Regions from separate parts of the Paraburkholderia sp. Ac-20342 genome, predicted to be linked through region 2. Evidence: predicted binding sites of a transcription regulator. Region 2 holds the regulator's gene; the other holds the start of a gene.
The links. Region 2 encodes FNR, which switches genes on or off when oxygen is low (the NO sensors DNR and NnrR bind a similar motif). Its sites were predicted from a motif close to TTGATNNNNATCAA; they were not measured.

Region 1: G3N58_RS18540 (oleate hydratase) is a predicted target of FNR. The motif match lies at 10,388-10,401, and genes of this name have one in related genera.

Annotation. Positions count from the first base shown of each region.
Region 1 covers NZ_JAAGPQ010000041.1:37,866-53,256, reverse strand. The annotation lists gene G3N58_RS18590 (F0F1 ATP synthase subunit alpha) at 1-68, shown strand, start outside; gene G3N58_RS18585 (FoF1 ATP synthase subunit gamma) at 65-949, shown strand; gene G3N58_RS18580 (divalent metal cation transporter) at 989-2,296, shown strand; gene G3N58_RS18575 (hypothetical protein) at 2,301-2,552, opposite strand; gene G3N58_RS18570 (carbamate kinase) at 2,600-3,565, opposite strand; gene G3N58_RS18565 (ornithine carbamoyltransferase) at 3,577-4,581, opposite strand; gene G3N58_RS18560 (arginine deiminase) at 4,614-5,837, opposite strand; gene speC (ornithine decarboxylase) at 5,840-8,194, opposite strand; gene G3N58_RS18550 (basic amino acid/polyamine antiporter) at 8,253-9,740, opposite strand; gene G3N58_RS18545 (UDP-glucose 4-epimerase) at 9,948-10,205, opposite strand; gene G3N58_RS18540 (oleate hydratase) at 10,503-12,134, shown strand; gene G3N58_RS18535 (universal stress protein) at 12,392-13,228, shown strand; gene G3N58_RS18530 (PAS domain-containing sensor histidine kinase) at 13,536-14,909, shown strand; gene G3N58_RS18525 (response regulator transcription factor) at 14,906-15,391, shown strand, end outside.
Region 2 covers NZ_JAAGPQ010000002.1:92,526-107,916, forward strand. The annotation lists gene G3N58_RS01205 (porin) at 612-1,763, shown strand; gene G3N58_RS01210 (hypothetical protein) at 2,170-2,523, shown strand; gene G3N58_RS01215 (metal-dependent hydrolase) at 2,683-3,195, shown strand; gene epsC (serine O-acetyltransferase EpsC) at 3,371-4,297, opposite strand; gene G3N58_RS01225 (hypothetical protein) at 4,404-4,637, opposite strand; gene G3N58_RS01230 (DUF3005 domain-containing protein) at 4,971-5,423, shown strand; gene araD (L-arabinonate dehydratase) at 5,604-7,364, opposite strand; gene G3N58_RS01240 (SMP-30/gluconolactonase/LRE family protein) at 7,493-8,437, opposite strand; gene G3N58_RS01245 (dihydrodipicolinate synthase family protein) at 8,434-9,489, opposite strand; gene G3N58_RS01250 (LuxR family transcriptional regulator) at 10,048-10,752, shown strand; gene G3N58_RS01255 (XRE family transcriptional regulator) at 10,736-11,053, opposite strand; gene G3N58_RS01260 (acyl-homoserine-lactone synthase) at 11,208-11,801, shown strand; gene G3N58_RS01265 (FCD domain-containing protein) at 12,031-12,720, opposite strand; gene G3N58_RS01270 (universal stress protein) at 13,019-13,486, shown strand; gene fnr (fumarate/nitrate reduction transcriptional regulator Fnr) at 13,723-14,517, shown strand; gene G3N58_RS01280 (SUMF1/EgtB/PvdO family nonheme iron enzyme) at 14,743-15,391, shown strand, end outside.

The sequences.
Region 1 (15,391 bases), on a different contig from region 2:
CGCTCGTCGCAGCGGTGCGCGACCTCGCCGGGCAGTTAAGTACATCCGCCGAAGCCGTTTCTCCATGAGCAACAGGCTCAGCGATGTCGAGGCGCGCATCGCCAGCGTGCACGAACTGGAATCCGTGGTGAGCGCGATGCGTGGCATCGCGGCCGCGCGCTCGCAGGAAGCGCGCAGCCGGCTCGACGGCATCCGTGCCTGCGCCGATCTGATCGGCGCGGCGATCGGCGATGCACTGATGCTCGATGACCACGACACGCAACCCAGTCGCGCCGATGCGGACGGCGGCACACATGTGGTCATCGTCGTTTGCGCTGAACAGGGCTTCGTCGGCATGTTCAACGAACACATGATCGAAGCGGCGGCTAACCTGCCCGGCACGGACGCACGCGGCTACTTCGTGATCGGGGGGCGCGGCGCCGTGGTGGCCGACGCGCACGGACTCAAGATCGACTGGTCCGCCCCGATGGTTGCCCACGCCGACGAGGTCGCAACGCTGGCCAGCCGGATTACCGAAGCGCTGTATGAACGTCTGGAAACAGGCCGTGCGACCCGCGTCACGGTACTGCACGCGGTGCCGCAGTTGTCCGCCACCATTGAAATCCTCCAGAAGTCGTTGTTGCCGTTCGATTTCACGCGCTTTGCCGTGCCCGCCCGCCATCTTGCACCGCTCGTCACACTTGCTCCACAGCGCCTGCTGGCGGAACTCGCCGAAGAATATGTGTACGCGCAACTGTGCGAAGCGCTGATGCTGTCCTTTGCGGCAGAAAACGAAGCCCGTATGCGCGCGATGGTTGCCGCGCGCACCAACGTGCTTGACACGCTCGACCAGTTAACCGGCGACTTCCGCCGTCTGAGGCAGGAAGAGATCACCGCCGAAATCGTCGAGTTGTCCGCGGGCAGCCCCGCAGTCGAGGCTGCCCGGTGCAAGCCGCGTCCATCACGCTGAGCGCGCACCCAGTCTGTATGCACATCCGCCGGGAGCCACATGAACAACCTGCCGCAAGCGCCTGATCCTGTGGGACCCGACCCGGTCGTCGGCCCTTCCAAACCGCGGCTGCTCGGCGTGCTCGGCCCAGGACTCATCACAGGCGCCTCGGACGATGACCCGAGCGGCATCGCCACCTACAGCCAGGTCGGCGCGGCGTTCGGCTACGGCCTGTCGTGGACCCTGCTCTTCAGCTATCCGCTCATGGTTGCGATCCAGATGATCAGCGCCCGGATCGGCCGCACCACCGGCCACGGGATTGCCGGCGTATTGCGGCGGCACTATCCGAACTGGCTGCTGCAATGGATCGTCGTGCTGCTGCTGATCGCCAACATCATTAATCTGGGGGCCGACCTCGGCGCGATGGCCGATGCAATGGCGCTTTTGCTGCCCGGCCCGACATGGCTGTATGTGTTGTTCTTTTCAGCGGTATGCATCTGCATGCAGCTATTGTTGCAGTACACGCGCTATGTCGCAGTGCTGAAGTGGTTCACACTATCGCTGTTCACGTATTTCGCCGTCCTAGCTGTGACGCACGTGAACTGGACCCAGCTCGCCAGCCACCTGTTCATTCCGCGGATCGGTTGGACATCGAACTATCTGACCGCCGTAGTCGCCGTGTTCGGCACGACCATCAGCCCTTATCTGTTCTTCTGGCAGTCCGAGGTGGAAGCCGAGGACATGCGGGCACATCCGCGCCGAGTGGATCTGCTCGATGCACCCGAACAGGGGGCCGCTGCATTGCACCGTATCGAGATCGATACGGTGACCGGCATGGGACTCTCGAACCTCGTTGCGTTGGCCATCCTGGCGACGACCGCCGCCACCCTCAACGCACACGGCACGCTCGACATTCAAACCTCGTCGCAAGCCGCTCAGGCGTTGCGGCCGATCGCCGGCTCATTTGCCGCGCTTTTCTTCGCAACCGGGATTGTCGGGACCGGGCTGCTATCGGTCCCCGTGCTCGCGGGATCCGCCGCCTATGCGATCGGTGAAGCGCGCGACTGGCCGGTCGGCTTCACCCGCAAGGTGCAGGAAGCCAAAGCTTTTTATGCAACGATTGCGATTGCCACGTTGATCGGCATGATCGTCAATTTCACCTCGATCAATCCGATCAAGGCCTTGTACTGGAGCGCGGTACTGAACGGCATCGTCGCCGTCCCGGTGATGTTCGTCATGATGCTGATCGTTTCCAGAGCCGACATCATGGGGCGGTTCATCGCCCGGAGCTGGCTGCGCGGGCTGGGCTGGCTGGCGACAGGAGTCATGCTGATAATTACGCTGGCCATGCTGGCCACGTCGTCCTGAGTAGCTAACGCTCGTGCATGCCTGCTGTCGCGCTGCTTCTGACGACGGCCACGCACGCCTCTATGCGTAGCCCGCCAGCTTGCGCAAGATAGAGCACGGTGTGCCGCCGGACACTCACGAGCTGCGATACCGCGAGCAGCGCATCCTGTTCGGATCTGGACAGCGGTTCGACTTCGGTGCCGTCGCTGCCCTCGCGAAACGGCGCCGCGCAAATCGACGGCCGATAGCGCGGCGCCCCGGATAGTTCTTCGTTCATCACGGATTGTTTGCAGACACCCGAGTGCCCGGCCCATCGTGTTGGCCTTATTGTTGGCCACATCGCGCTTCCGGTCCGACGGGCTCGCCCGCTTCGATCCCTGCCTGACCACTCCGAATCGACGTGCCCGTCATCCCGGCAACCAATTGCTCGATATCGGCTAACGCCCCGATCACAGCACGGCGTCCGGTAAGCCTCGCAAACTCGCAGGCAGCTTCCACCTTCGGCCCCATCGACCCGGCGGCGAAGCCCATGTCCTCGAGTGCTTCCGGATTCGCGCGATGTATCAGCCTTGCCGCCGACGTGCCCCAGTCGAGATAAACGCCGCTTACGTCGGTTGCAATCACGAACAGATCGGCATCGATTTCGCGCGCCAGCAAGGCGGCGCTGCGGTCCTTGTCGACCACCGCTTCGACACCGCGGTAGCGGCCGCCCGGCTCGACGACGACGGGAATGCCGCCGCCGCCCGCGCAAATCACGATCGTGCCGTCCGCGAGCAACGTACGCACCGGCTGGATCTCGAGAAAACGCAGCGGCTTCGGACTGGGCACGACGCGGCGCCAGTCCGCACCATCCGGCGCGACCGTCCAGCCGGTTTCGCGGGCGACCGTCGCCGCAGCGCTTTGCGTGAGTATCGAGCCGATCGGCTTGTCCGGGTGATCGAAAGCAGGATCGGTCGCGCCCACTTCCACCATGGTCAGCAATGTTGCGCAAGCGCGCTTGGCAGGCAGCCGGTTGCGCAGTTCCAGTTCGATCATGTAGCCGATCATCCCTTCGGTTTCCGCATCCAGCACATCGAGCGGAAAGCGCGCGGCGCGCGGCGTACTCTCGTTTTGCACCGCCAGCAGGCCCACCTGCGGCCCGCTGCCATGCACGATCACCAGGTCGTTCGAGCCGGTCAGCGCTGCCAGCTGTGCCGCCGCGGTTTGTACGTTGCGTTGCTGCGCGTCGGCACTGACCGCCTCACCGCGTTTGAGCAGTGCGTTCCCGCCGAGAGCGACGACGATGCGCATGAGTCGCCCCTTTATCCGGCCAACGTGGCGACCAGGATCGCCTTGATGGTATGCAGCCGGTTTTCAGCCTGATCAAAGACGATCGACGCATCGGATTCGAATACCTCGTCCGTGACCTCGACGCCATTGGACAGTCCGTACTGCTCCGCGATCTGCCTGCCAATTTCAGTGTGTGCATCATGAAACGCCGGCAGGCAGTGCATGAATTTCACCCGCGGGTTACCAGTCGAGGCCAGCAGTGCTGCATTAACCTGGTACGGTAAAAGTTCGTTGATCCGCTCGCCCCATTTCTCGAACGGCTCCCCCATCGATACCCACACATCCGTATAGATGAAGTCCGCGCCCCTCACCGCTTCGCCGGGCTTTTCAGTCAAGGTGAGACGCGCGCCGGTGGTGGCCGCGATGGCGCGGCACTGTTCTATCAGTTCGTCGTGCGGCCACAGACGACGCGGCGCGCACAGGCGGACATCCATGCCGAGTTTCGCACCCACGATCATCAGCGAATTGCCGGTATTGTTGCGCGCGTCGCCAATGTAACAATAGCTGATCTGATGCAAAGGCTTATCACTGTGTTCGTGCATCGTCAGCATGTCGGCCAGCATCTGCGTCGGATGGAATTCGTCGGTCAGACCGTTGTAGACCGGCACCCCCGCATATTTCGCGAGTTCCTCGACGATCTCCTGGCCATATCCCCGATATTCGATCGCGTCGTACATGCGGCCCAGCACGCGAGCCGTATCCTTCATCGATTCCTTATGTCCGATCTGCGAACCTGCCGGATCGATATAGGTCACGTGAGCCCCCTGATCGTGCGCGGCGACTTCGAACGCGCAACGAGTGCGCGTCGACGTCTTTTCGAAAATCAGCGCGATATTCTTGCCGTTCAGGCGCGGCGTTTCCGTACCGGCATATTTCGCCCGCTTCAGATCTCTCGACAGGTCGAGCAGGTAGCGGATCTGGCGCGGTGTGTATTCGATCAGCGTGAGGTAGCTTCGGTTATGTACGTTGAACATGATGATTTCCGTTAGTCGGTCATTTCCGGAGCGCGTCAGAGAGGGATAGCGTCCCGCTCGATCGGACAGCTCAGGCAGTGGGTACCGCCTCGGCCTCGCCCAAGCTCGCCACCGGGGATTTCGATGACCTCGACACCGGCCTGGCGCATCTTCCGGTTAGTGCAGGTATTGCGGTCGTAGGCGAGCACCACCCGGCGATCGAGTGCCAGCACGTTATTGCCGTCATCCCATTGCTCGCGTTCTGCTTCATAGGTGTCGCCGCCGATAGTCAATACGCGCAGCGAGCCGAGACCCAATGCCTTCGCCACGACAGCAAGAAATTTTTCCTCATGACGTTCGTAGCGAATCTCGCCGGGTTCATCTCCGGGATAAAGGCTGGTGCACCGGATGGCATCCGCGACGTCCGGATAAATGCTGACGAAGTCGACGTCGATAAACGAAAACACCGTGTCCAGATGCATGGACGCGCGCGCTTTCGGCAACTGGCAGGCGATCACCCTTTTGGCGCCGTGACCGGCAAACAAGGCGCGTGCGACCTGCGTGACCGCCTGCGGACTCGAGCGCTCCCCCATGCCGATCAGCACGATGCCTCCGCCGATCGGCATCACGTCGCCGCCTTCGAGCGTCTCGACGCCATAGCTCGTCTCGGGACCGCCCCACCATGTCTTGACCTCGCCGGCAAAGCGCGGATGGAAGGCATACACGGCGGCAAGAAGCAAGGTCTCTTTCCGCCGCGCGGCCCAGAACATCGGATGCAGCGTGACGCCGCCATACACCCACGCGCTCGGATCACGCTGGAATATCAGATTGACGAGCGGCTGGATCACAAAGTCCGAGCGCTCGAGATAGCCGCCGAACAGCCCGCGAGCGTCGAACGGCAGTTCAGCCTTCGCCACCCCGCCAATCAGCACGTCAGCCAGTTGCTGCGCGGGCATCTCTTCGAGCCACAGCCGCAACTCACGCAGCATGCCTGTTCCGACTTCTTCTTCAACGATGCGCCGGTCCAGAATCCAGTCGCGTGCCACCGGATTCAGACACGTTTCGGCGAGCAGGTGGTGGAATTCCAGTACCTCGACGCCCCGTTCGCGCAGCACACCGGTGAATACCTTGTGATCCTCGATTGCCCGGTCGACCCAGATCACATCGTCGAACAGCAACGCTTCGCGATTCGCTGGCGTCAAGCGCCGATGCGCGAGCCCGGGACTGCAAACCATGACCGTGCGCAGCCTGCCGGCCTCCGAATGAACGCCTGAAGCCATCGTTACCCCCTGGAAGTAGATTGCTCGATTACGACGTACGTATAAAGCCGCGTGCTTCCATCGCTTTCCGTCTTGCGATAGATGCCCTGAATCTCATTTTCGAAGCCGGGAAAACGGTTGCCGCCTTCCTCGAACATCCGGAAGTAGTCGAGCATCGGCAACGCCTTTTCGTCATATCGTTCGCCTGGCACAATCACGCCGATGCCAGGCGGATAGACCAGTGCGAGCGTGGCTGCGATCCGGCCGCCGATGTGCTCGATCGGCAACAGCTCGACGTTATTGCGCACGAGTTCGTGCATCGCCTCCTGCGGCAGCATGGCGGCCTGGGGGAAATGCGACGCGCGAAACTGCTCCCGCTGCAGACGGCTGACGTTATGCTCGCGATAAAAGCCGTGCATCTGCGCGCAAAGATCACGCAGCCCGACACCGGCGTAACGCTTGCGATGGGCCGCGACAAAAGATGGGATGACATCGTCGAGCAACGCGTTGTCGTCGTGCAGTTGCTTGAACCGTACCAGCGCGGAAAGCAGCGTGCCGGCCTTCGACGATTCCAGCCCAGGTGTCAGTAGAAACAGAATGCTGTTCAGATCGTTCTTCTCGGGCACGATCCGCACTTCGCGTAGGAACTCGGCGAGCACCGCCGCCGGAATGCCATGCTCTGCGTATTCACCAGTGCCACGATCGAAGCCGGGCGTGAGCAACGTCAGCTTGTTCGGGTCGGTCATCGCATAGCCCGCCGCCAGCGGGCCAAAACCGTGCCACTTCTGCCCCGGGACCAGTTCCCAGCAGTCCGCACTCGCGGCCAGCCGTTCGGTTGGCACGTCTTCCCAACGCTCGGTCCGATTCTCGAACTGGACCACATCCGGCACGAACGGATCGAAGAACCATTGCCGCGCCGAATCGGTTTCAGTGGTTTCGTACTCGCGGCGCAGCGCGCGAATCTTCTTGCGCATTTCAATGCCGAGCCGAATGGTGTCATCCCACAGCACTTCGCCTGAACGGCCGCGCATCATCTGCGCACCAACGTCGAGCGATGCGAACAGCGGGTAGAACGGCGAGGTCGACGCATGCTGCATGAACATTTCATTGAAGCGCCGATGGCTCACCTGTCTGCGCTGTCCATCCAGGTGCTCATCCTTGACGTGAATCTGCGATGCCTGCGAAAAACCCGCCAGTTGTTTGTGCGTCGATTGCGTGGCGATAATGCCGGGAGCGGACGCATCCAGTCCTTCGAGACCCATTGCGAAGTGACCTTTGAACAACGGGTGAAATTTCATGAATCCGGCCCATGCTTCGTCGAACAGAATGTACTCGCACAGCCGCCCGATTTTCTCGATGAGCATTTGCGCGTCGTAGATCGTGCCGTCATAGGTGCATTGTTCGATGATCGCGACGCGAAACGGCCTTTCGCGCTGCCAGGCGTGCGGGTCCTTGATCAACGGGTTACGCCGGATGCTGTCGCGAACGCACCTTTCGTCGAGCGCATCGAAATCGATCGGCCCGATCATGCCGTGTGCGTTGCGCGTGGTCGGCAGATAGATCGGGATGCCGCCGCCCAGCAACAGCGCACCGTGATGGGCGGCCTTGTGGTTGTTGCGGTCGAACAGCACGAGGTCGCCCGGCGCTACCAGTGCGGTCAACGCGATCTTGTTCGACGTCGAGGTCCCGTTGAGCACGAAATACGTCCGTTCCGCGCCGAATATGCGCGCGGCAGCCTTTTGCGCCGCCAGTGCCGGGCCTTCATGCACAAGCAGATCGCCCAGTTCGACGACCGAGTTATCCAGGTCATTGCGGAATACGGCTTCGCCCAGATGCTTGACGAACGCGCGGCCAATCGGGCTCTTCTGATAAAACACCCCGCCGTTGTGGCCCGGGCAGGTCCACATCTGATTGGCCTGCTCCGCGTAGTCCACCATCGCGCCGAAGAACGGCGTCTTGAGCGAATCGGCGTAGCTGTGCAAATGACTCACCAGATTGCGCGCAACGAATTCCGGCGTGTCTTCCTCGATGAAGATGTAGCCCGTCACCTGACCGAGCACCGCCACAGGAATTTCTTCCAGCAGATGACGCTCCACCAGAATGAAGACCGGCACATCCAGGCCGCGCTCGCGCACGAACCGGACAAACGACTCGACGTCACTTTCCGGTTCACTCAGCGACCATTCGACAACGATGCATCCCGTTGACGCGTCGCTGCGGATAGCGGAACAGGCCTCGGCGGGTTCGGCGGTGATCGTCGTGCCGTAACCGAGCCGGCCGAGTTCATCGACAATGCGCTGCAGCCGCGAAGACGGCAATGTCGGCGGCAGTGGCATCGCGCAACAAAACAGGAAACCAAACATCTGGTCGTATGGCATCGTGATTCCTGATGAAAATACCGCAATGGAACAGGGTTCGGCGTCCACGCCGAACGGTTCAGCTCAGCTTGACCGTGCCGCGAGCGAACAGCACCAGCGCGGCAATCGCCACGGCGGTCAGAATCACGGCGACGACGATTTCCCGGCGAGTGAAAACCGGTTCAGTGGGTGCGTGCTCGCGCCGGGCCCACCAGAACACTGGGAATCCGATGGCAAAAAGAATGGTCGACATCAGAACGAACTGCGGGCCGGCCGCGTAAAGCAGCCAGACCGCATAGACCGTCCCCAGCACACCGGTCCAGATCGACTCGCGAACGGTTTCGCCCGCACTCGCCTCGTACTTCGATTGCAACGCATAGCGCCATAGGAACGCGGTGCTGGCGAGGTAAGGCGGCAGAATCATGACGCCGGTGATCGAGATCAACCAGTTCCATGCGTCATGGGCAAAAAGCACGACGAACACCGCGAGCTGCATCGTGGCGCTCGAAATCCACAGCGACGGCGCGGCGGCGTGGCGGCGGTTTTCGCGCGCCAGAAACTTCGGAAATACGCCATCCTTCGCGCCTTCATACGGCAACTCGGCGACCAGAATCGTCCACGCGAGCCAGCAGCTCAGCAGCGACAACATCAGTGCCACCGAAATAAAGACCGCGCCCCAATCTCCGACCGCCGCTTTCAGCACGTAGGCGGCGGACGGCGATGCGAGCCCCGCGAGCTGCGCCTGATGCATCACGCCGAAAGGTAACGCAGACAACAGGAAGTACAGCACGGTGCAGACGAGCAGGCCGAGAAACGTTGCGACACCCACCTGCGACGCCTTGTCCGCGCGATCCGAAACGACGACAGCACCCTCGATGCCGATAAAAACCCATAGCGTGACGAGCATCGTGCTCTTGACCTGGCCGAGCAGGCTGCCCAGATGTTGCTGCTGCCCCCAGAAGTCATACGAGAACATCCCGCCCTTGATCGCCACCGCCATCGCGCACAGGGCAACCGCAATGGTGCCGATATTCAGCACGCTCGAAATCACGTTCAGGATCGCTGCCCGCTTCACACCGGACAGCACGACGAAATTCATCACCCAGATCAGCAGCGACGCGCCAATGATTGACGGCCAGTTATTACCGCTCTTGAAGATCGGGAAAAAATAGCCCACGGTCTGCATGAACAACACCGCAAACGCGACGTTGCCGAACGCGGCCGACAGCCAGTATCCCCATGCCATTTCGAAACCAGCCAGCGGACCGAAGCCTTCTTTCGCATACGAGTAGATGCCGGCCTTCAGATCCGGCCGTTTGTCGGCCAGCGTGCGAAACGTGTTCGATAAAAAGAACATGCCGATCAGCGTAATGACCCACGCGATCACCACTGCAGCAAGCCCCACGCCTTGCGCCATGTTTTGCGGCAGATTGAATGCGCCCCCGCCGATCATCGATGCAATGACGACTCCCGTGAGCAGCGGCAGGCCCAACTTCCGGCTGCGGGCCTGGGACACGCCAGAAGGTTGCGCTTGAGCACCGCTCAAAATGCCATGCGGCTGATCCATTGTTTCTCTCCTGGTGCCGGGTGGGTGCGCGGCCGCGCGGCACGGTGAATTTCTGATTGGAACGGTGACCGTCAGCCTTGAAGCTCCGCACCTGACCGGTTGTTGCAATCGAGAATAGAAGACTTCGACCTGCCCCAATTGATCTGTATCAAGCTGCACGCGGACCGGCGGGCTTGAGACCGAAGCGGGCTTCCGCCCCTACCCCATCTACATCCCGTCTACACCCAACGACACCGATAGCGTCTTCGACATCTTGAGTTGCACCCAGGTCATGCCTTCGCGAAACCCGGCGAGTACAGCCTCGCGTTCACTCGGAAAAATGCTGCTGTGAGTGAACTTGTGAGTGAATGTGCCTTCCGGTGTGGTGTGGCTAAGCTGGATCGAGCAGTCGTAACCGCCCATGGCCTGATGCGTCTCCACCGACACCGACCAATTACCGTCACTAACATTTCCGCAAAGCGCCATGACTCGCTCCTGATGTTTCGTTTAACCAGATTGATGACGCATATGCCGAACCATCGTATGGGAGAAGCGTCCGGCAACTTTGATATGAATCACAGGGTGGCAAAGTGGCGAGATACGCCGAAGCCGCGCCGAAACGACAGGCGACGGGTGGAAGTGCACGGCGGCGTCTCAGCAAACGTTGTTTGATCCAACTCAATCGAAATACCGACACCACGCGTATGTTGGGCCAACGCTCCTCCAGATGCGAAGGTGGTGCGCTCGCACTCCGATTGCGGCGAACATGAAAAGGAAAACAACATGCAAAACTCCGCCCCCATTCATGCACAAACGCGGCGCGACGACCTCGGCAGCAGCACCGCAGAGGTCGGCAGGTTCTATCTTGTCGGCGGCGGCATTGCCTCGCTGGCCGCTGCCGCCTTCCTGATCCGCGACGGCCACGTGCGCGGCTGCGACATCCTCATTTTCGAAGCGCTCGACAAACCCGGCGGCAGCCTGGACGGGGCGGGCAATGCGGAAAGTGGCTGCATCGTGCGCGGCGGCCGCATGCTGGAGAGCAAATATCTATGCACTTACGATCTCTTCTCATCGATTCCGACCCTGGATGACAGCAGGAACGTGACGCAGGAGATCTTCGACTGGAACGAGACTATCCGTACCTCGTCCAGTTCGCGGCTCGTGAGAGACGGCAAACGCGAAAACGCGCCCACTTGCGGACTCGCCGAAAAGCATTTGATGACGCTGGGCCGCCTGGCGATCGAACCGGAAATCATGCTCGGCAACAGCCGGATTGCCGATCACTTCGACGCATCGTTCTTCGAGACCAATTTCTGGCTGATGTGGTGCACGACCTTCGCGTTCCAGCCATGGCATTGCGCCGCCGAATTCCGCCGGTATCTGCTGCGTTTTGCGCATATGTCCGCGGGCCTCAACCAGTTGCACGGCATCATGCGCACGGTCTACAACCAGTACGACTCGATGGTCCGGCCGCTGTGCCGCTGGCTGGACGCGCACGGCGTCCAGTTCCAGGCGGACACCCGCGTCACCGATCTGCAGTTCGACGAGACCGGCCCGCTGAATCGTGTGAGCGGCCTTGTTTGCGAACGTGCGGCGCGACGCTTCGAGGTGCCGGTCGGTGCCGCCGACAGAGTGATCGTCACGCTCGGCTCGATGACCGACGCGTCCAGCGTGGGCGGAATGGACCGTCCCGCGTCGCTAGATACGGTCGAGGCGACGGGCGCCTGGAGCCTGTGGAAAAACATCGCGGCCGGCCGGCCTGAATTCGGCCACCCGTCGGTCTTCGCCGATCATATCGACGCGTCGAAGTGGCTCTCGTTCACCGTGACACTGCGCGAACCGACGTTGTTCCGGCTGATCCGCGACCTGACCGGCAATGTCCCCGGCGAGGGCGGCCTGATTACTTTTCCCGAGTCGAACTGGCTCGCCTCGATCGTCTTGCCGCATCAGCCGCATTTCATCGGTCAGCCGGCGGACGTACAGGTGTTCTGGGGCTATGGCTTGCGCGTCGATCAGTCTGGAAATTTCGTCAACAAACCCATGTCCGCCTGCACCGGCCGTGAAATCCTCACGGAAATTCTCGGTCATGTGAAGACGGACGCAGAGGCGGCCCGCATTCTCGAACACGCCAACTGCATCCCGTGCATGATGCCGTTCATTACCAGCCAGTTCCTGCCACGCAGCCGCGGCGACCGGCCCGCCGTGGTGCCCGAAGGCTGGCGCAACGTCGCTTTTATCGGACAGTTCTGCGAACTGCCGGACGACGTCGTGTTCACCGTCGAATACTCGGTGCGCTCGGCACAGAATGCCGTCTACACGCTGCTCGGGCTCGATCGGAGCGCACCGGATGTCTACAAGGGGCAGCATGACCCTCGAGTCATCTACAACACATTCTCGACGCGGCGGGACCACTAGTCAGCGATTGCCGGGCGGCCAGAAGCGTGCCGCCCGCATCGGGAAGAGCGGGACAGCGGCCCTGCATGAAAAGGCGGCGCGCTTGTCCGCAGGTTCGCGCATCTCGCGCAGCGACCGAGGGTCACCTCGGCCGACGAGCTTCGACATCAGTCGCGCCTACCACCGCACCATTGATCTGAATCAACGCGGCGGACTCGCCCGCTCATAGACTCAGATCACGCGTTCGTGCGCCACTCACCTACTTCTGGAGCTTTGCAATGAGCTACAAAACCATCGTCGTTCACCTGGACACGAGCCAGCGCGTGCATCCACGGCTCGAAATGGCATTGCACCTCGCGAAGCACTTCGGCGCCCATCTAACCGGTGTATTTGCCGTGTTCAGTCCCGATCCGCGCTCGCTGTACGTAATGGACGGAACCGCCGACTACTACACCGCGCATGAACAGTTGCGTGCCGAACGGCGCGGGGCGATCGAGCGTCTGTTTCACGCGGAGTTGCGCCGCGCGGAGATCGCGGGTGAGTGGATCGCCGTCGATGATCCAGCCAATCTGGCGGTGCCGCTTCTAGGCCGTTACGCCGATCTGGTGATTGCCAGCCAGGATGACCCGCACGATCCGGAATCGTACGTCGGCGACTATTTCCCCGAAAACCTCGTCATGTCCGCTGTCCGACCGGTGCTGCTGGTGCCGCATGCCACCCGCGTCACTTCCCCCGGCGACCACGTAATGGTCTGCTGGGACGGTAGCCGCGAAGCCACTCGCGCCGTCCACGATGCACTGCCGTTCATGCGCACCGCCCGGCTCACCACGATCGTCGCCGTGAACGGAGGCCGCGGCGAACCGGGCGCGCGCATTCCGGGCACCGACATCGCGACGGTGATCGCGCGGCACGGCATCCGTGTCGAGATCAGGGACGTCGATGCGAGCTCAGGTGGCCCGATCGGCGACACGTTGCTCTCCGAGGCGGACGCTCTCGGCGCGGATCTGCTCGTGATGGGCGCCTATGGCCACTCACGCTGGCAGGAACTGCTGATGGGCGGGGCAACCCGCACGATCCTGAAGTCGATGACCGTGCCCGTGTTGATGTCGCATTGAACCTGTACTCCGCACGCTCACCCGCAGCGTACTTTACGCAGGCCGGGCCGCCCGCTCCAATTCAAAGCACCCCGCACATCGAGGCGCTTCGCCCCTCGTCCAGATCCTGCGCACGCGGGATCGCCACACCTCGCCGCCCATCGGGACACTGGCATGATCCGTGCGATTCGCGCAAAATGGGCGGCGCACGCGGCACACGGGGCGAAGGCTGAACGCAACCGAAGCGGGAAACATCGTGGCATTGTGACCCACTCCGCGCCCAACATCGACCGGCACCGCGGATTGTCTTTCACCCAAAGAGGCGCGCATGCCCCATTACGGTAAAACGCCCTTCATGTCCGGCTCATCACCGCGGGCGCGAGTCGCCGCGCTTGTGCGACGTCCTGCGTTTGTCGGAGCGCTCGCCTTTGCCGTCGCGCTCGTGCTCGCGCTGGAAATATGGCGCTGGACGGTGGACCTGTCGCTGCGCGAAGCCCCGCTCAGGGAAAACAGCTTGCTGATAGCGTGCATCGCGGCTGCCTGTCTCTTCGCCGTCGCGGCCTTTCTGATCGCACACACACACGGTGCCTACACAGCGACAAACGAGGCACGCAATCTGTCCAGCGCCAACGCGGCACGCTTGATGGGGATCATCCGCTCATCGATGGAAGCCATCATCACTGTCGACGAACGGCAAAACATCATCATCTTCAATCCCATGGCCGAACATGTGTTCGGCTGCAGTGCGGAGGAGGCGCTCGGCGCCTCGCTCTCGCGCTTCATTCCGGAGCGTTTTCGCGCGACGCACGCGCGGCATGTCGAACAGTTCGGCGTGACGGGAGTGTCCGAGCGGCAGATGGGCAAGCAGCAGCGCGTGCTGTTCGGCCTGCGCAGCAACGGTGAAGAGTTTCCGATCGAGGCGTCGATTTCCCAGGTTCGCGACGGCGATAACAAGCTTTATACGGTGATGCTGCGCGACATCACCGAGCGCGTGAAAGCGGAGGATGCGCAGCGTAAATCGCGCGAGGAACTGCGCGAACTCTCAGCCAATTTGCAGAAAGTTCGCGAGGAAGAAAAAACCCGCATTGCCCGCGAATTGCATGACGACCTCGGACAGCAGTTGACCGCGCTGAAAATGGACCTTTCCGCAGTCGAACAGGCGCTGGAAAGCACGGCGGAACCCGAGCTTCTGCAGCAACTGCGGGGCATGCGGCGGCTCATCGACGTGACCGTTGCGTCGGTACGCCGCATCGCCGCCGATCTGCGCCCGGTCATGCTCGACGACCTCGGTCTGATTCCGGCGATCGAATGGCTCGCCAACGACTTCACGAACCGCTATGGCATCGATGTGAACCGCGACATCGACGTCGGTGACATGCATTTCGCGCCGGCAGGCGCGACCACGCTGTTCCGTATCGTCCAGGAGGCATTGACCAATGTGGCCCGCCATGCGGAGGCCACCGTCGTCACACTCACGGTGCGCATCCAGGCCGATGCCTGCGTCGTGCAGGTCGCGGACAACGGTCGCGGTGCCACCGCATCGACGCCGTCCGCGGAAAAATCCTTTGGCTTGCTCGGCATCCGTGAACGTGCGTACATGCTGGGCGGCACGGTCGAGATTCACACTTCCAACGGCAAAGGCTTCGTTCTGGTCGTCACCTTTCCAACCGCGGCCGTCCAACTGCAGGAGAGCCAAACATGATTCGAGTGCTGATTGCCGACGACCACGCGCTTGTGCGCGATGGTCTGCGACATATCCTGCAGAACGCAAAAAGCTTCGAAGTGGTCGGTGAAGCCAGCGACGGCGTCAGCACGATTGCGTTAGCTCGCTCGCATCCGGCCGAGGTGCTCGTGCTGGACCTGTCAATGCCGGGGCGCAACGGCGTCGAGTTGATCAAGCAGATCAGGGATGAGCTACCGGCGCTGCGCATTCTTGTGCTCACCATGCACGCAGAGCAACAGTACGCCGTGCGAGCCTTCAAGGCTGGTGCGTCGGGATATCTCACCAAGGAAAGCGCCAGCGCCGAACTGGTTTCGGCGGTCACCAAGGTGGCCGGCGGCGGAGTCTATGTCAGCCTCGCCATGGCTGAACGCTTTGCGCAGAGCCTGAACGATCCCGCCGACACGCTGCCTCATCAGCGCCTGTCCGACCGGGAATTCGATGTGTTCCGCCGCATCGCCACA
Region 2 (15,391 bases):
AGGTTCACTCACGTTCGCGAGGGGCGAAAAACATATCGAACCCGCGATTCTACCCGCCCCGCCCACGCCGCCCCGCCGACTCTGACGAACGGACAAGCCCTGCCGCGCCGCGCGCCGACCGGAATAACGTATTCCGGTCGGCGCGCGGCAATGTATAAACCTGATTTAAAAATCCATAAAAAAACGCGACCCGAAGGCCGCGTGTAAAAATGAAAAAGACACCCTTGGTCATAGGGGTCTTTCACGATTATAAGTGGCCGGCTCTGACGATTTAACGTCACCACCGGAAGACTGCATTGCAAAAAACAGTGCGAATCTCCCGTCATGAAGTCGGTGCGCGGCGCGCTCCAGTCTGCCTGACAGGCCGTAAGCCGTCGCTGCCGGACAACGTCAAGTGGCTTGACAAGCCCTCTGCCCATTAATTGCAAAGATTATTTTTCTTTTGCCAGCCTGTACTTAGGCGATCAATTCTCACTATCTCTAATTTGAGAATTAATTGTTGTAGTACGCGGAATTAAATATCCGCATAACGGCAATTACACTTCGTAACGAATCGCCAGTCAGCGCACTGGAATCCGATTGTCCATGCCCTATCCCGGAGTGATCCCTAGATGAAAAGAACCCTCATTGCCGCAGGTCTGGTCGGCACCTTCGCCGTCACCGCACACGCACAAAGCAGCGTCACGATATATGGCTCGCTCGACGCGGGCCTCGTCTACTCGAACAACCAGGGCGGCCACACCAACTGGCAGCAAGGCAGCAGCTCGCTGTCGAACACGTACTTCGGCCTGCGCGGCAGCGAAGACCTCGGCGGCGGTCTGCACGCGATCTTCACGTTGGAAAACGGCTTCAACCTGAACAACGGGCGGAACGCAGAGAACGGCACGATGTTCAATCGCCAGGCGTTCGTCGGCCTGAAGAGCGACCAGTTCGGCACGTTGACGCTCGGCCGTCAGTACGATTCGGTGAGCGACTATCTGGCGCCGCTGTCCGAAGCGGGCGCGGGCTTCGGCAACAATCTCGCGGCCCACCCGTTCGACAACGACAATCTCGCCAGCTCGTTCTCGATCAAGAATGCTGTGAAGTACACGAGCGCGAACTATGCGGGCCTGAAGTTCGGCGGCCTGTACGGCTTCAGCAATGCAGCCGGCGAATTCGCGAACAATCGCGCATGGAGCGCGGGCGCTTCGTACGATAACGGCCCGCTCAGCTTCGCAGCCGCCTATCTGCAACTGAACAACTCGGGCAGCGCGAACCTGAACGGCGCCGTGTCGCAAGGCGACGGCACCGCGGCAGTCGCGGCCGAACTGCAACGCACGTTCGGCGCGGGCATCAACTATACGTACGGCCCGGCCACCGCGGGCTTTGTCTATACGCATACGCAACTCGACGGCATCACCGGCGTGAACGTCGGCGGCGCGACGCTGCCGGGCATCGCGGGCACCAACCTGCATCTGGACAACTACGAAGTGAACGGCCGTTACTCGCTGACGCCGGCACTGAGCCTCGCGGCTTCGTACACGTTCACCGACGGCAAGATGACGGGCTCGAACGGCTCGGGCGATCCGAAGTGGCACACGGTCTCGCTGCAAGGCGACTACTCGCTGAGCCGCCGCACCGACGTGTATGTCGAAGGCGTGTATCAGCATGCGTCGGGCGAACTCGGCAACTTCGGCACGAACGTCGCGTCGATCAACACGCTCGCGCCGTCGTCGACGGGCAATCAGGTTGCGGCGGCCGTCGGTCTGCGTCACCGCTTCTAATCAACGCCTCCAGGCAGCACAGCTTGCAGGTACCGCTTCCGGGCCGTGCGCCTCGCGGTGACTGCGGCTTCGCTTGCCATCTTCCACGCAGTACGCGCGGCGCGGGTTCATCCACCCGAGCCGCGCTTCGGCCCGCGCGCGATACGATCGCGCCGCGGGTTTTTTCATGGGCCTTACGATCCGCCGTCGTTGCGCTGAACACGCTCATGCGCGCATCGACAAACGAACGCGCATAGTGCCGCTGCCCGCGTGCGGTGGGTATACTGCCCCGGCCACGATACACCGCCGCGCCGCCGTGACGGTGTATCGCGGCTTCGTCGCGAAGCATTGCATTGCGCGTCGCCGCAGCGCGCTTCGCCCGCGCCTCATCTTCCCATGCACGACCGGGAACGCCGACGATCGGATCATGAAAAGACTTCTTCTGCTTGCCCCCGCTGTTGCCATCACCGCCACTCTCGCCGCCTGCGGCTCGTCGAGCGGTCCCGCGCGCGATGCGTCCGCGCCGCTCGTCTATGTGTCGTCGCCACGCACGGCTACATCCATCGCCACCTGCCTGCAGGATCGTCTGTCACGCGTGCGCACCTCGCAGGCGGGCGACTCCACCGAACTCGCGGTCGGCGCGGATTCGAACAACTCCTACTTCATTACGCTGACGCCGCTCAACGGCAATACTGTCATCAAGGTGATGCGTCCCGCGAATGCGCCGAACGATCCGCCCGAAGAGGAACTGCGCTTCGACATCGCGCGCTGCGCGACCTGAGGTTTGCATCGATCGCTCATGCCGTCAGCGTTATAAGCGGCGTGAACGCGAGGCCGATGCGCGAATTTTTATCTCGCGCATCGGCTATTTTTTTATGCGCTCATCTGCGAACATAGCCGCCCTGTGTTTTTTAGCGCGGCGCTCGTGTCGCGAGTTTCGATGGCATCCAGCAAGGCACATCATGCAACCGGTTTTGCGGCGGGCGTCATCGCGGCGGCGATCGTCGCGCGCGGCAGCGGCGGCCTGCTTCATCCGGGCGTGCTGCTGAGTTTTATCGCCGGCGTGGCCGGCGGCACCGCGCCGGACTGGCTCGAAGTCGCATGGTGGTCGCGCGCGCGGCGTCTGTGGATCACGCATCGCACGCTCACGCATTGGGGCCTCGCATGGCTCGCGTTGCTCGTGCTGTCGTACCGCTCGCTCGGGCATTCGCTCTATGCCGCGCCGGCGTTCGGTTTCGCGTGTGGCGGGCTCATGCATCTGCTCGCCGACTGGCCGAATCCGCTCGGCGTACCGTGGATCGCCGGACGGCATTCGTTGAATCTATGGAATAGCGGGCACTGCGATCTGATCGTGGTGGCGGCGTCGTGGGCCGCAGCGTGGTTGATCGGCGATCATGTGCTGCTGCATGGCGCGCATGGGCTGCCGTGGCTGCGGCATTGGCGGGTGGGGTGAGCGGGTCGCTACAGGCCGCTCACGCGGGGCTCATGCGGAAGTCATGCCCCGTGCTGCACATGCGCACGCGCGCGATCGTGCATCGGCACTCGCCGTTCTTCGCACTCTGCACGGCACGCGCGCCGCGAGTCGCGCAAACTTCGCGCCCCACCGCGCGCACCCCACCTCGCACGCGTCACTGCCGCCCTTCGTCAGCGCGCTCGCCTTCGCGCACCTTGCCTTGCGACACGCTGCTGCCCGGCGGCACGCTATGCGTCAGCCACACGTTGCCGCCAATCACCGAGCCGCGCCCGATCGTCACGCGTCCGAGGATCGTCGCGCCCGCGTAGATCACGACGTCGTCCTCGACGATCGGATGCCGCGCGTTGCCCTTGACCAGCGCGCCGCTCTCATCGGCGGCGAAGCTCTTCGCGCCGAGCGTCACCGCCTGATACACGCGCACGCGCTCGCCGATGATCGCGGTCTCGCCGATCACGACGCCCGTGCCGTGGTCGATAAAGAAGCTCGGCCCGATCGTCGCGCCCGGATGAATATCGATGCCGGTGGCCGAGTGCGCGATCTCGTTGATAAAGCGCGCGAGCAGCGGCACACCGAGCCGATGCAGCGCATGCGCGAGGCGGTGATGCGTCATCGCCCATACGCCCGGATAGCAGAGCAGGATCTCGGTGATGTGCTGTGCGGCGGGGTCACCGGTAAAAGCTGCCTGAATGTCGCTGACGAGCAGTGCACGAATGCCCGGTAATTGCGTTGCGAATTCGCGCGCCACGGCGAATGCGCGCTCCTGCAACTCGGCGTCCGGCGTCTCGCCGAACTCGGGCAGAAAGCGCAGCGCGCGGCGAATCTGCGCGGCAAGCAAACGCAAGGTGCTTTCGAGCGTATGGCCGACGTAGTAGTCGACGGTTTCGTCGGTCAGATCGGGCGCGCCGTAATGCGTGGGAAACAGCGCCGCGCGCAGGCCGGCCACGATATTGACGATCGCGTCGCGCGACGGCAGTTCGCGAATGCCGAGCGGATGCCGCGTGCGATGCAATTGTTCGCGCGAGGCGCGCAGGTCGGCGACGATCTGTTCGAGACCCCAGTTCTGGGTGGGCACGTTGGACATAAAGACAGCGCCGTGCGGCAAGCACGGTTCGAAGTGGTTATCCGCAAAGATTACCGCGTTTTAACGCGGCCCGCGCGATACGGCTTGCACAGCGCGGTCGCGCCATTCAGATCGTCATGCTGCTCGCGTCGATCCAGCGCACCGCCCAGTCGCGGGCATGCGCGATGGCGCCGGCTTCGTCGGGAAAGCGGAGTTCGATGGGAAAGAAACGGTTGGCGACCAGTTCGCCGTCGCTCGAGCGCGAGATCACCACATACGGTTGCCAGCTTCCGTCGCCCGTGCGTGCCGGTTCGCAATTCAACAGATAGCCGCGATGTGTAAATGCAGCATCGAAGTGCATGTGTCACCCGCCCATGACAGCCCCGTAACATGTATGTATTCAGTCGCGCGGCCATTTTGTTGTTAGTTATTTCCGGCCATGCTGGAACAGCCGGAACGCGGCGTCAGTGCCACCGTACACGGCACGCCGGAGTACGATCATACTCTGTAGAAAATAGGCGTTCATTAAAAAAATCGAAAAGAATCACGGACGCCATCGCCATTCGATCGCGCGAGACAACCTCCGTCGCATGAAAGTACAGGGCATGCGCATCGCGAGTTCAGCGCCGAGGCGCCGTGTCACCCGGAACGGCTTTTGCTGCTTTCCACCCTATCCTCTGCAGGAGAATGCACGATGAACAGCGCGATCACCAGGCCGGAAAACGCCGGCACGAAACCCGCTGTGAAGGACCCGAAATCGACGGATCTGCACAACGAGCGCACGCACGACAGCACCGTCGACACCGACGGCAAGAACCTCGAAGCCGCGCGCATCGCGGGCCACAGTCCGATCTCGCCGGACGAGATCATCACGAGCAATGCGACGCTCGCGAACAGCGTGCCCGAGGCGCTCGACGGCATGGCCGGCTTCGACAGCCGGCCCGGCGGCAATCATCTGCTGCTTGCGCTCGAACCGGGCTATGCGGTCATCGACAAGGGCATGACCGCACCGCAGGGCGCCTATTCGGCGGACCATCAATACGATGATCCACGCCCCGTCGGGCAACGTCAGGAGCGTGGCCGCATTCATTACGCGCTCAATCATTTGCGGCCCACGCGCGTGATCGAATTACACCGGCTGAAATAAGCGACGAGCCCGTATTGCAACACGGGCTCGCGTTTGAATTGCCGCGTTTATTCCGCTTAATCAATCAACAGGCAAGCACGCGGCGTTTCAATATCTCGCGCCCTGGCCTTTCGCGTGCGGAGGCGGCGCAGGTATCGCGTGGCCTATCCGTGGCGTATCCGTGGCATATCGACACGCGCCTCAGTGAATCTCCGGCTCGCCCGCGCGGCCCTCGCCGGTGGCACCGGCCGCGGGGTCCTGCGCACCGCCGCGTTGCAGAAAATCGAAGTCGCAGCCGCGGTCGGCCTGCAACACATGGGTCTGATGCAGCGCGCCGTAGCCACGCGCGAAACGCGGCTCGGGCTTGACCCACGCGGCCTTGCGGCGCGCGAGTTCGTCGTCGGACACGAGCACGTCGAGCTTGCGCCGCGGCACGTCGAGTTCGATCAGATCGCCGCTCTGCACGAGCGCGAGCGGCCCGCCGACGAACGACTCCGGCGCCACGTGCAGCACGCACGCGCCATAGCTCGTGCCGCTCATGCGCGCGTCCGAAATACGCACCATGTCGCGCACGCCCTTTTGCAACAGCTTGCGCGGAATCGGCAACTGGCCCCACTCGGGCATGCCCGCGCCGACCGGTCCCGCATGCTGCAGCACGATCACGCAGGTCTCGTCGATATCGAGCGCGTCGTCGTCGATGCGCGCGGCCATGTCGTTGTAGTCGCTGAACACGACCGCGCGCCCGGTATGCACGAGCAGATGCGGCTCGGCCGCGCCCGGCTTGATGACGGCGCCGTCGGGCGCGAGATTGCCGCGCAGCACCGCGAGACTGCTGTCCCGCAGCAGCGGATTGGCGCGGCGGCGAATCACGTCGTCGTTGAAAATGCGTGCGTCGGCGAGGTTCTCGCCGAGCGTGCGGCCGTTCACCGTTTTCTGCGAGCCATCGATCAGTTCGCCGAGTTCCGCAAGCAACGCGCGCAAACCGCCCGCATAGAAAAAGTCTTCCATCAGATAGGCGCCGGTCGGCCGGATATTCGCGAGCACCGGCGTGCGGCGCGCGATCTCGTCGAAGCGATCGAGCGTCAACCCGATACCCGCGCGCCGCGCCACCGCGATCATATGGACCACCGCATTGGTCGAGCCGGACAGCGCGACGCAGGTGGTCACCGCGTTATCGATCGAGCCGGCCGTGAGCAGGTCCGAGGGCTTCAGGTCCTCCCACACCATCTCGACGATGCGCATGCCGGTGTGCGCGGCCATTTGCGCGTGACGCGAATCGGGCGCCGGAATCGAGGCGAAGCCGGGCAGCGTGAAGCCGAGCGCTTCGGCCGCGCTCGTCATCGTCGATGCAGTGCCCATCGTCATGCAGTGGCCCGGCGAGCGCGCAATGCCGCCTTCGACGCCCTGCCAGTCCTCCGGCGTGATCGTGCCCGCGCGCAGCTCGGCCCAGTACTTCCAGGAGTCGGAGCCCGAGCCGAGCGTCACGCCGTTCCAGCTGCCGCGCAGCATCGGGCCGGCGGGAAGAAAGATCGCGGGCAGGTCCATCGAGATCGCGCCCATCAGCAGCGCGGGCGTGGTCTTGTCGCAGCCGCCCATCAGCACGACGCCGTCGACGGGATATGAGCGCAGCGTCTCCTCGGCTTCCATCGCGAGGAAGTTGCGGTACAGCATCGTGGTGGGCTTCTGGAACGGCTCGGAGAGCGTCTGCACCGGCAGCTCCATCGGAAAGCCGCCGGCCTGCCAGATGCCGCGCTTCACTTCCTCGACGCGCTGCCTGAAATGCGTATGGCACGCGTTGATCTCGCTCCACGTATTGAGAATCGCGATGACCGGTTTGCCCGCGTATTCGTCGCGGTTGTAGCCCATCTGCGCGGTGCGCGAGCGATGTCCGAACGAGCGCAGATCGTTCACGCCATACCAGCGATGGCTGCGCAACTCCTCGGGGGATTTTCTTTTCGTCAACGTCTGCTCCAGGATTTCGTCATGCCTCGGTGTCTCCGCCTTGGCGCCGCGCTTTCCGCGCTTCCCTCTTTTGCCGCTCGTCCGCTACGCGCGAAACGCCTGCATCGGGCTCGCGAATTGCCGCGCGCTCAACCGCCGCGAACGCCCTGCGTATTCACATACAGCGAGTACAAGCCGTGGCTCGCCGCCATGAAGAGGCGATTGCGATGCCGCCCGCCGAAGCATACGTTCGCGCAGCGCTCCGGTAACGCGATATGGCCGAGCGGCTCGCCTTGCGCGGTGAACACACGCACGCCGTCGAGTTCGTCGTTGCCCATGCCCCAACCGCACCACAGGTTGCCGTGCACGTCGACGCGAAAACCATCGGGCGTACCCGGACCCGCGTCAATCAGCACGCGATTGTTCGACAGCGCCGCGCCCTTGCCGCTCGCGTCGACGTCGAACGCGCGGATCTTGCGCGGCTCGCCGCGCGATTCGACCACGTACAGCAGCGACTCGTCCGGCGAAAACGCGAGGCCGTTCGGGCCGAGCACGTCGTCGGCGACGACCGACACTTCGCCCGACTGGCCGTCGATCCGATACACGCACGCGGGCAACTCCGAGGCCTGCTTTTCGCCTTCGTAGAAGCTGTCGATGCCGAAGGTCGGATCGGTGAACCAGATCGAGCCATCGGACTTCACGACCACGTCGTTCGGCGAATTGAGACGCTTGCCCTGATAGCGGTCGGCGAGCACGGTGATCGAGCCGTCGTATTCGGTACGCGTGACGCGCCGCGTCAGATGCTCGCAACTGACGAGACGCCCCTCGCGGTCGCGCGTATGGCCGTTCGCGTTATTCGACGATTGCCGGAACGTGCTGACGGCGCCGGTCGTTTCGTCCCAGCGCAGGATGCGGTCGTTGGGGATGTCGCTCCACAGCAGATAGCGGCCGTCGCCGAACCACACGGGCCCTTCCGACCAGCGCGCGCCCTGATACAGACACTCGACCGACGCGGCCGTGACAATCAGCGACTTGAAGCGCGGGTCGAACACGCGGATGGAAGCATCGGGATAGCGGCGGCTGTTGTCGGTCATGCGGATACCTGAGTGTGAGAAAGATTCGGGTGGGTGTGCGCGAATTCGCGCTCGCGCGCAAGCAGCATGTGCGCGGCCTGCGCGATCTTCGTATGATGCCCGGGCGGCGTCGAACTGAGCAGCGGCAGAAGCGGCCCCATGTTCGCGATGCCCGACAACGTGACCGCGTCGTGCAGCACGCGGATCAACGAGATTTCGTCGCGCAGCGTTTCGAGCGGCAGAAACGCGTCGTACAGAGGTTGCGCGGGGTCGCCGCCGTTGCTGCGTTCATTGCTTCGTTCGTTGCTTCGTTCGTTATTCCGCTCGCTGCTTCGCTCATGACGTCGCTCGTTGCTCCGTTCGTTGCCACACTCATGACGCGCCGCCTGTAGCAGCGCCATCACCATGCGCGGCGCGATGCAGCCGGAACCGGTGGTCCATGCGGCAAGGCCGAACTCGCGCAGATGCACGAGCGCCGGCCGCTCGCCCATGCCCGAGATGATCTTCGCGGCCGGCACGCTGCGCAGCAGCCTTTGCAGATAAGGATCGTGCGCGGGATCGTCGCGCACGATCGCGTATTTGATGGCGCACAGCGTACCGCGCTCGACGAGCCGCGCGAGCGCGTCGACGTCCACGTAGTTTTCGCTCTTGATGTAGACCGTGAGCGGCATGGCCGCCGTGTCCGCGATCCGCGCGAGTCCCGTCTCGACGCCCTCGGCGGTCGTGAAGCCGCCAGGCGGCAGCACCATTGCGGTCCGGTAGCGCGTTTGCGCGAGAATGCGCGCCTGATCGAGCATCTTGCCGTAGTCGGGGCCGATCGCCGGGATCACGCGCGTAGCGGGGCTCGCGGCATCGGCGAGCAGGTCCAGCAGCTCACGATATTCGCTGACGGCGGTGTGATAGAGATTCGCGTTGCCGCCGTACAGCAGCGTACGCACACCGCCGGCCTCGATATGGCGGATCAGCGCGAGATTCTGTTCGGGGTCGAGCGTGTAGTCGGCGCGGCGCGCGAGCGGCGGCACGGCCATCACCGACGCGGCGAACTCGCTGTCATGGAGCGGAGCTTCGTTCATGATCGTTCACGCAGGCAGGCGGGACGGGGGATTCGACGGTAGCACCGGCATCGCGACGATGTCAAACAACCTGGTCCGCCGGAAGCAAGGCCGGTCTCCCGTCCGAGCCATGTCAACGGCAAGGTGCGAATTGTCCATTTCGTATGACAATAGCGCCTGCGCGACGCCTCGCGCGTCATCGCGGCTCTTTTTCGGGACAGCAGCAACCCTGCCGAATTAAGCCGCCTCCCGAATAAGCTGGATAATTGCGATTAATCAAAAGGAAGCCGCAATAATTTTGTCAATAACACGCATTAAATTTCTTTATTTTTCGTAATGAGCATTTTCAATAGACTATGAACCCGGCATGGTCTAAAAATTTAATACGCATGTTTTTTCGCGACACTACGGGCACTGTCCGTCTCATGGCTGTGGTTCCGTCGCGTCGAGAATTCACCTTTTAGTGTTAGATTATGTGGATAAAACAGGTGGACGCGGAATACCGGCCCGCCGTTAACCGCAAATAGGTTGTTTGCGAGCCTGAGAGAGTCAAAATTGACGCTACATTTTATCGAGCAAATGGCTCCGCTACTGGACGCCGCCGACGAGGCGGAATGGTTCGGCGCGATCGCGGGCCTTGCCGAGACGTGGGGCTTCGACAGGATTCTGATCGCCATGCTGCCGCGCCCCACCATGCGTCTGGAAGATGCCTACCTGCGCAGCACCTACGCGCCCGCGTGGCGGCAGACGTATGACGATACGGGAATGGTTCATATCGACCCGACGGTCGCGCATTGCCTGTCGCGCGTCGCGCCGCTGATCTGGACGCCGGACCTTTTCTCGACCACGGCGCAGCAGGCGCTTTACGAGGAAGCTCGCTCGTACGGCCTGCGCTCCGGTGTGTCGCTGCCGATTCATGGGCCGAACCAGGAAGCCGGCATGATGTGCTTCGTCAACGACAGCAATCCATCCGAGGAATTCCGGCGCGATCTCAACGCCGTGCTGCCGAACCTGGTGTTATTGCGCGATCTCGTGATCGACACGAGTCAGCGGCATCTGAATACGCATGCCCAGACGTTGCTGCCCAAGCTCACGCCGCGCGAGCGCGAATGCCTGAAATGGACCGCGCGCGGCAAATCCACCTGGGAGATATCCCACATCCTGAACTGTTCGGAAGCCGTGGTGAACTTCCACATGAAGAACATCAGGACGAAATTCGGTGTGAATTCGCGGCGCGCGGCGGCCGTGATTGCGGCGCAGCTCGGGCTTATTGACCCGGGTTGAGCAACGCGGCGGCGTCGCGGCTGTACATCACGCGTTCGGCGCGGCCGAGGTCGGCGTCGGACACCGTCTTCATGAAATACAGGCCCAGCAGAATCGACACCGGTGCCGGAATCTCCGCGCCCGACTCGAAGCGGCTGCCGCGCGACTGCGTGACGCCGAAACGAGCCCAGAAACGGCGCTGGCTTTCCTTTTTCTTCTTGCGATAGGCAATGATCAGCACGCGATCCACTGCCGAGGAAACGTCCGCCGAGCGCGGCTGGAGATGGGTTTGCGGTTGCCAGTGACTATCGAGGAGTTCCATTTTTGAGCCTTGTAGGTTGAGTGTGGATACGTGTCCGAATTCTGCGTGACCCGATAAGCATCCACACCTATCCAGGTAGGTAGGTGGCAGAACGACCCAAAATGCATAAGTTTTCCTGCGTACTGGTAACCCCCAACACGTTCAGGAGAACGTCATGCAGACAACGATCCGGATTGGAATGCGGCAGGAATTCGACAACGAGGTCATCAACGAGATGTACCGCCTGCGGGCCCGGGTATTTCACGGCCGGCTAGGCTGGGAAATCCCGACCATCGCCGGCATGGAGATCGACGGCTACGATGCGCTCGGGCCGCACTATATGCTGATTCAGGGAGAAAACGAACAGTTGCGCGGCTGTTGGCGCCTGATGCCGACGGAAGGGCCCAATATGCTGAAGGACACCTTCCCGCAGCTGCTGCACGGCGCGGCCGCGCCGGTCGGCCGGCATATATGGGAATTGAGCCGCTGGGCGATCGAAACCGGCGGCGAGGAACAGTCGTTCGGCTTCACGGACATGACGATCCGCGCGATCCAGGAAGTCATGCGCTTCGCGCAGCGCATGGGCATCTCACGTTACGTCACGGTGACAACCACACCGATCGAACGGATGTTGCGCCGCGCCGGCCTCGACATCAGCCGGCTCGGCGAGCCGATGCAGATCGGCGTCGAGCGCGCCGTGGCACTCAACGTTGCAGTGAGCGAAAAGACCCTTACCGCATTGTTCGGACCGGTCGCGGCGGCAGCCTGATCGCCGGCTGAAGCGAATTCGAGCGCGGCCCGGTTTATGGACACCGTTTGACGGTCACGGTTTGCAGCCCTGATCGCCGTCTGATCGACGGCTCCGACTCTCCGCCCGATTCCAAGCCCGACTCTCGATCCGACTCCAAGCCCGGTTTGTGGCACCGATTCGCAGCCTGACAACAACCCGGCTGTGGCTTGACCACCGCGACACCCAATCCGGCGGCATGCGCGCCGACTCAGGAACCGAACATCCGTTCGAGAGCGTTCTCGAGATGCGCGCGCATCGCCGCCTCGGCGGCAGCCGCGTCCCTGCGGCGAATCGCATCGAGCACGGCCATATGCTCGGCCTGCACGAGCCGCTGCCGCTCCACCGTTTTCACGAGCGACAGATTGCGCGACAGGTTCATGCTGAACACGATCTGCTCCTCGATAAACGACATGACCGTGATGAAAAACGGGTTCTTCGAGGCGCGCGCGACCGCCACATGAAACATGAAGTCGTCCTTCGCGCCGATCCCCTGGGCTTCGATGATGCGCTCCAGTTCGTCCCACGCCTGCTCGATCGCCGCGATGTCCTCGGCATCGGCCTTCAGCGCGGCCTGCGCGGCCGCGCCCGCCTCGGTCACGATGCGGAATTCGTAGCAGCGGCGGATATCGGACAGCGTTTCGAGCGGCGCGAAGCGGCGCACGTCCGGATCGGGCCGCCGCGCGACGGTCGTGCCCGAGCCATGCCGCGTCGTAATGATGCCGTCCGCCCGCAGCCGCGCCAGCGCCTCGCGCACCGTCGGCCGCGAGGTCGCGAAACGCTCGGCGAGCGCATGCTCGGTCGGCAATCTCTCGCCTTCCTTGTACTCGCCTTCGAGAATGCGATTGAGAATGTCGCCGTAAATCTGGTCGGGCAAGCCCCTGGTTTTACGATCGTTCATCAGCGGACTGGGCTACTTGTCTGAATATGGTCTGATTGTAAGGCCAACCCTGTGACGCCTTGAGAAAACTTATGCGCCCTGTATTTTCCCGGGGATCGCCCGCGCTTGCCGCCGCAACGCTCGTCGCACAGCGACTGAGCCGCGAAATTTGGCAAATGTTTGATTTACATCCTGGTCGAGTGCATCTTTTCCGGCAATCATCTAAGCTTCGTTGGTATAAAAGACCGAGGAGCCCGGCCGCTGCAACGTTTGTTGCACAGCGGTTGCGGCAAATGCATTTCTCAGAAGCGGAGTCGATATGTACACACGCATTCTCGTCGCGGTCGACGGCAGCAATACCTCGCGCCGTGCGTTCGAAGCAGCGCTCGATCTGGCCAAATCCAATGGCGCGGTTTTGCGGCCGTTCTATGTCGTCGAAAACACGCCGATGTATTTCGAGGCGCCCGGCTACGATCCGTCCATTCTGCGCAACCGGCTGATCGAGGAAGGCCAGGAGCTTCGCGCGGAATTCTCGAAGGCCATGGCCGACCAGGGTGTGCGAGGCGAGCCGGCGGTTTCCGAGGCGTCATCGCTCGGCGATGTGTCGGATATCGTGCTGAAGGCCGCGGAAGAATTCGGCGCCGATCTGCTCGTGATGGGCACGCATGGCCGGCGCGGCTTCCAGCGGCTGATTCTCGGCAGCGTCGCCGAGCGCTGCGTGCGTCAGGCTACGCTGCCGGTGCTGCTGATTCCGTCCGCCGCGGGCACCGGGAAGGAATCCGCCTGAGTTGTTGCAGCATGCGCCGGGCACCGCATACAACGCGATGCCTGGCGGCAACCGGGCCGCCGTGTCCGCCGGCAGAGAACCCACCGGCACAATCCCCGGCGGCTCATCGTCCCGCTCCGGAGTGAACGCGCAGGCTTCGCAGAATGCCCACTCAGCCCACGCGTCACTTTGCCACCCGGCCCGTGCAAAGACGGATGGGACAATCGATTCACCCTTACGCTTACCGCGCGCAGACCATGCCGACCTCTTCCGCTGCTAGCCGTTCCCTACCCCGCGCCACCGGCACGGCCGATCGCACCACCGGCGCGCCGCCCGCGCGCGGCAGCCGCCGGACCCCAGCCGCACGCACCGCCGCGCGCTGCTCGAGTTGCTCGATGCGGCAGCTCTGCATGCCGCAGGGCTTGTCGCCGGAAGAGCTGTCGAAGCTCGAAACGCTGATCTGCTCGGCGCGTTCCGTGCAGCGCGGCGAAGCGCTCTATCGCAGCGGCGACCACTTCGACAGCATCTACGCGGTGCGCTCGGGCTCGATGAAAACGGTGATGGTTCATCGCGACGGCCGCGAGCAGGTCACGGGCTTGCGCCTTGCCGGCGAAGCGCTCGGGCTCGACGGCATCAGCGCGGACGTGCATGCGTGCAGTGCCGTCGCGCTCGAAGACAGCAGCGTCTGCATCGTGCCGTACAGCGCGCTGAAGCTGCTGTGCCGCGAGATCAGTTCGATGCAGGAACGCATGCACAAGCTGCTCGGCGCGCAGATCGTCAGCGAGGCGGCGCAGATGATGGTGCTCGGCTCGCTGTCCGCCGACGAACGCGTCGCCGCGTTCCTGCTCGACGTATCGCAACGCAATGCGCAGCGCGGCTATTCGTGGGCCGAATTCAATCTGCGCATGACGCGCGAGGACATGGGAAGCTATCTCGGCATGACGCTCGAAACCGTCAGCCGCACCCTGTCAAGATTTCAAAAGCAAGGTCTCATCGACACGCAGGGCAAGCACATTCGCATCGTCGATATCGAAGGACTGCGGCAGGTTTGAGCCGTCTGTCGGCCCGCTCGTGAAAGGGCTTACGGGCCCGTATGCCGTCTTTTTCCAGCGGTATTCCTCGCAGCTTTTCGTGCGCTTTTCGCGCACTTTTCACCTTGGCACGGGCCCTGCGAGCGGATAGAGTTTTTGGACCGTCCCCCGTGGCAAGCCGCTCGCGCGGGACAGGAGTGAGCGCCTTGCGCTAACTCTGCTCGACCGCCTTAGGAGACCCGGCGAATGAATCGCGACCCTGCTCCGCATCACCCGCTCGTGCAACGCCTGATCGACGCGCGTCGAATCACCGACGCCCTCTTTGCCGTCGTCAAACCCGAACACCTCTATGAGCGGCCGATCCGCGAACGTCATCGCATCGTGTTTTATATCGGCCACCTCGAAGCCTTCGATCGCAATCTGTTCGACCGGCGTCTGTTCGATCTGCCCGCGTTTGCGCCGGAACTCGACCAGCTTTTCGCATTCGGCATCGATCCGGTCGGCGGCGGCTATCCGACCGACGAGCCGAGCGACTGGCCCTCGCTCGATACGGTGCGCGAGTACGCGGTACGCGCGCGGCGGCAAATCGACAACGCGCTCGACAACCTCGGCGACGTGGCTCGCGGCGAGGCAGCAGAGCAGTTGCTCAACGTCGCGATCGAGCATCGTCTGATGCATGCCGAAACGCTCGCGTACATGTTCCATCAGTTGCCGCTCGCGCAGAAGGACACCGCATTGCGTGAGGCCGTGGCGACGCGTCCCGAGCGGCGCGGGGCGTTGTCGTCGATGGTGAGCGTGCCGGCCGGGACCGCCGTGCTCGGCATGACGCGCGAGGCCGGCCGCTTCGGCTGGGACAACGAGTTCGGCGCAAGACAGGTCGAGGTGCCCGCGTTCG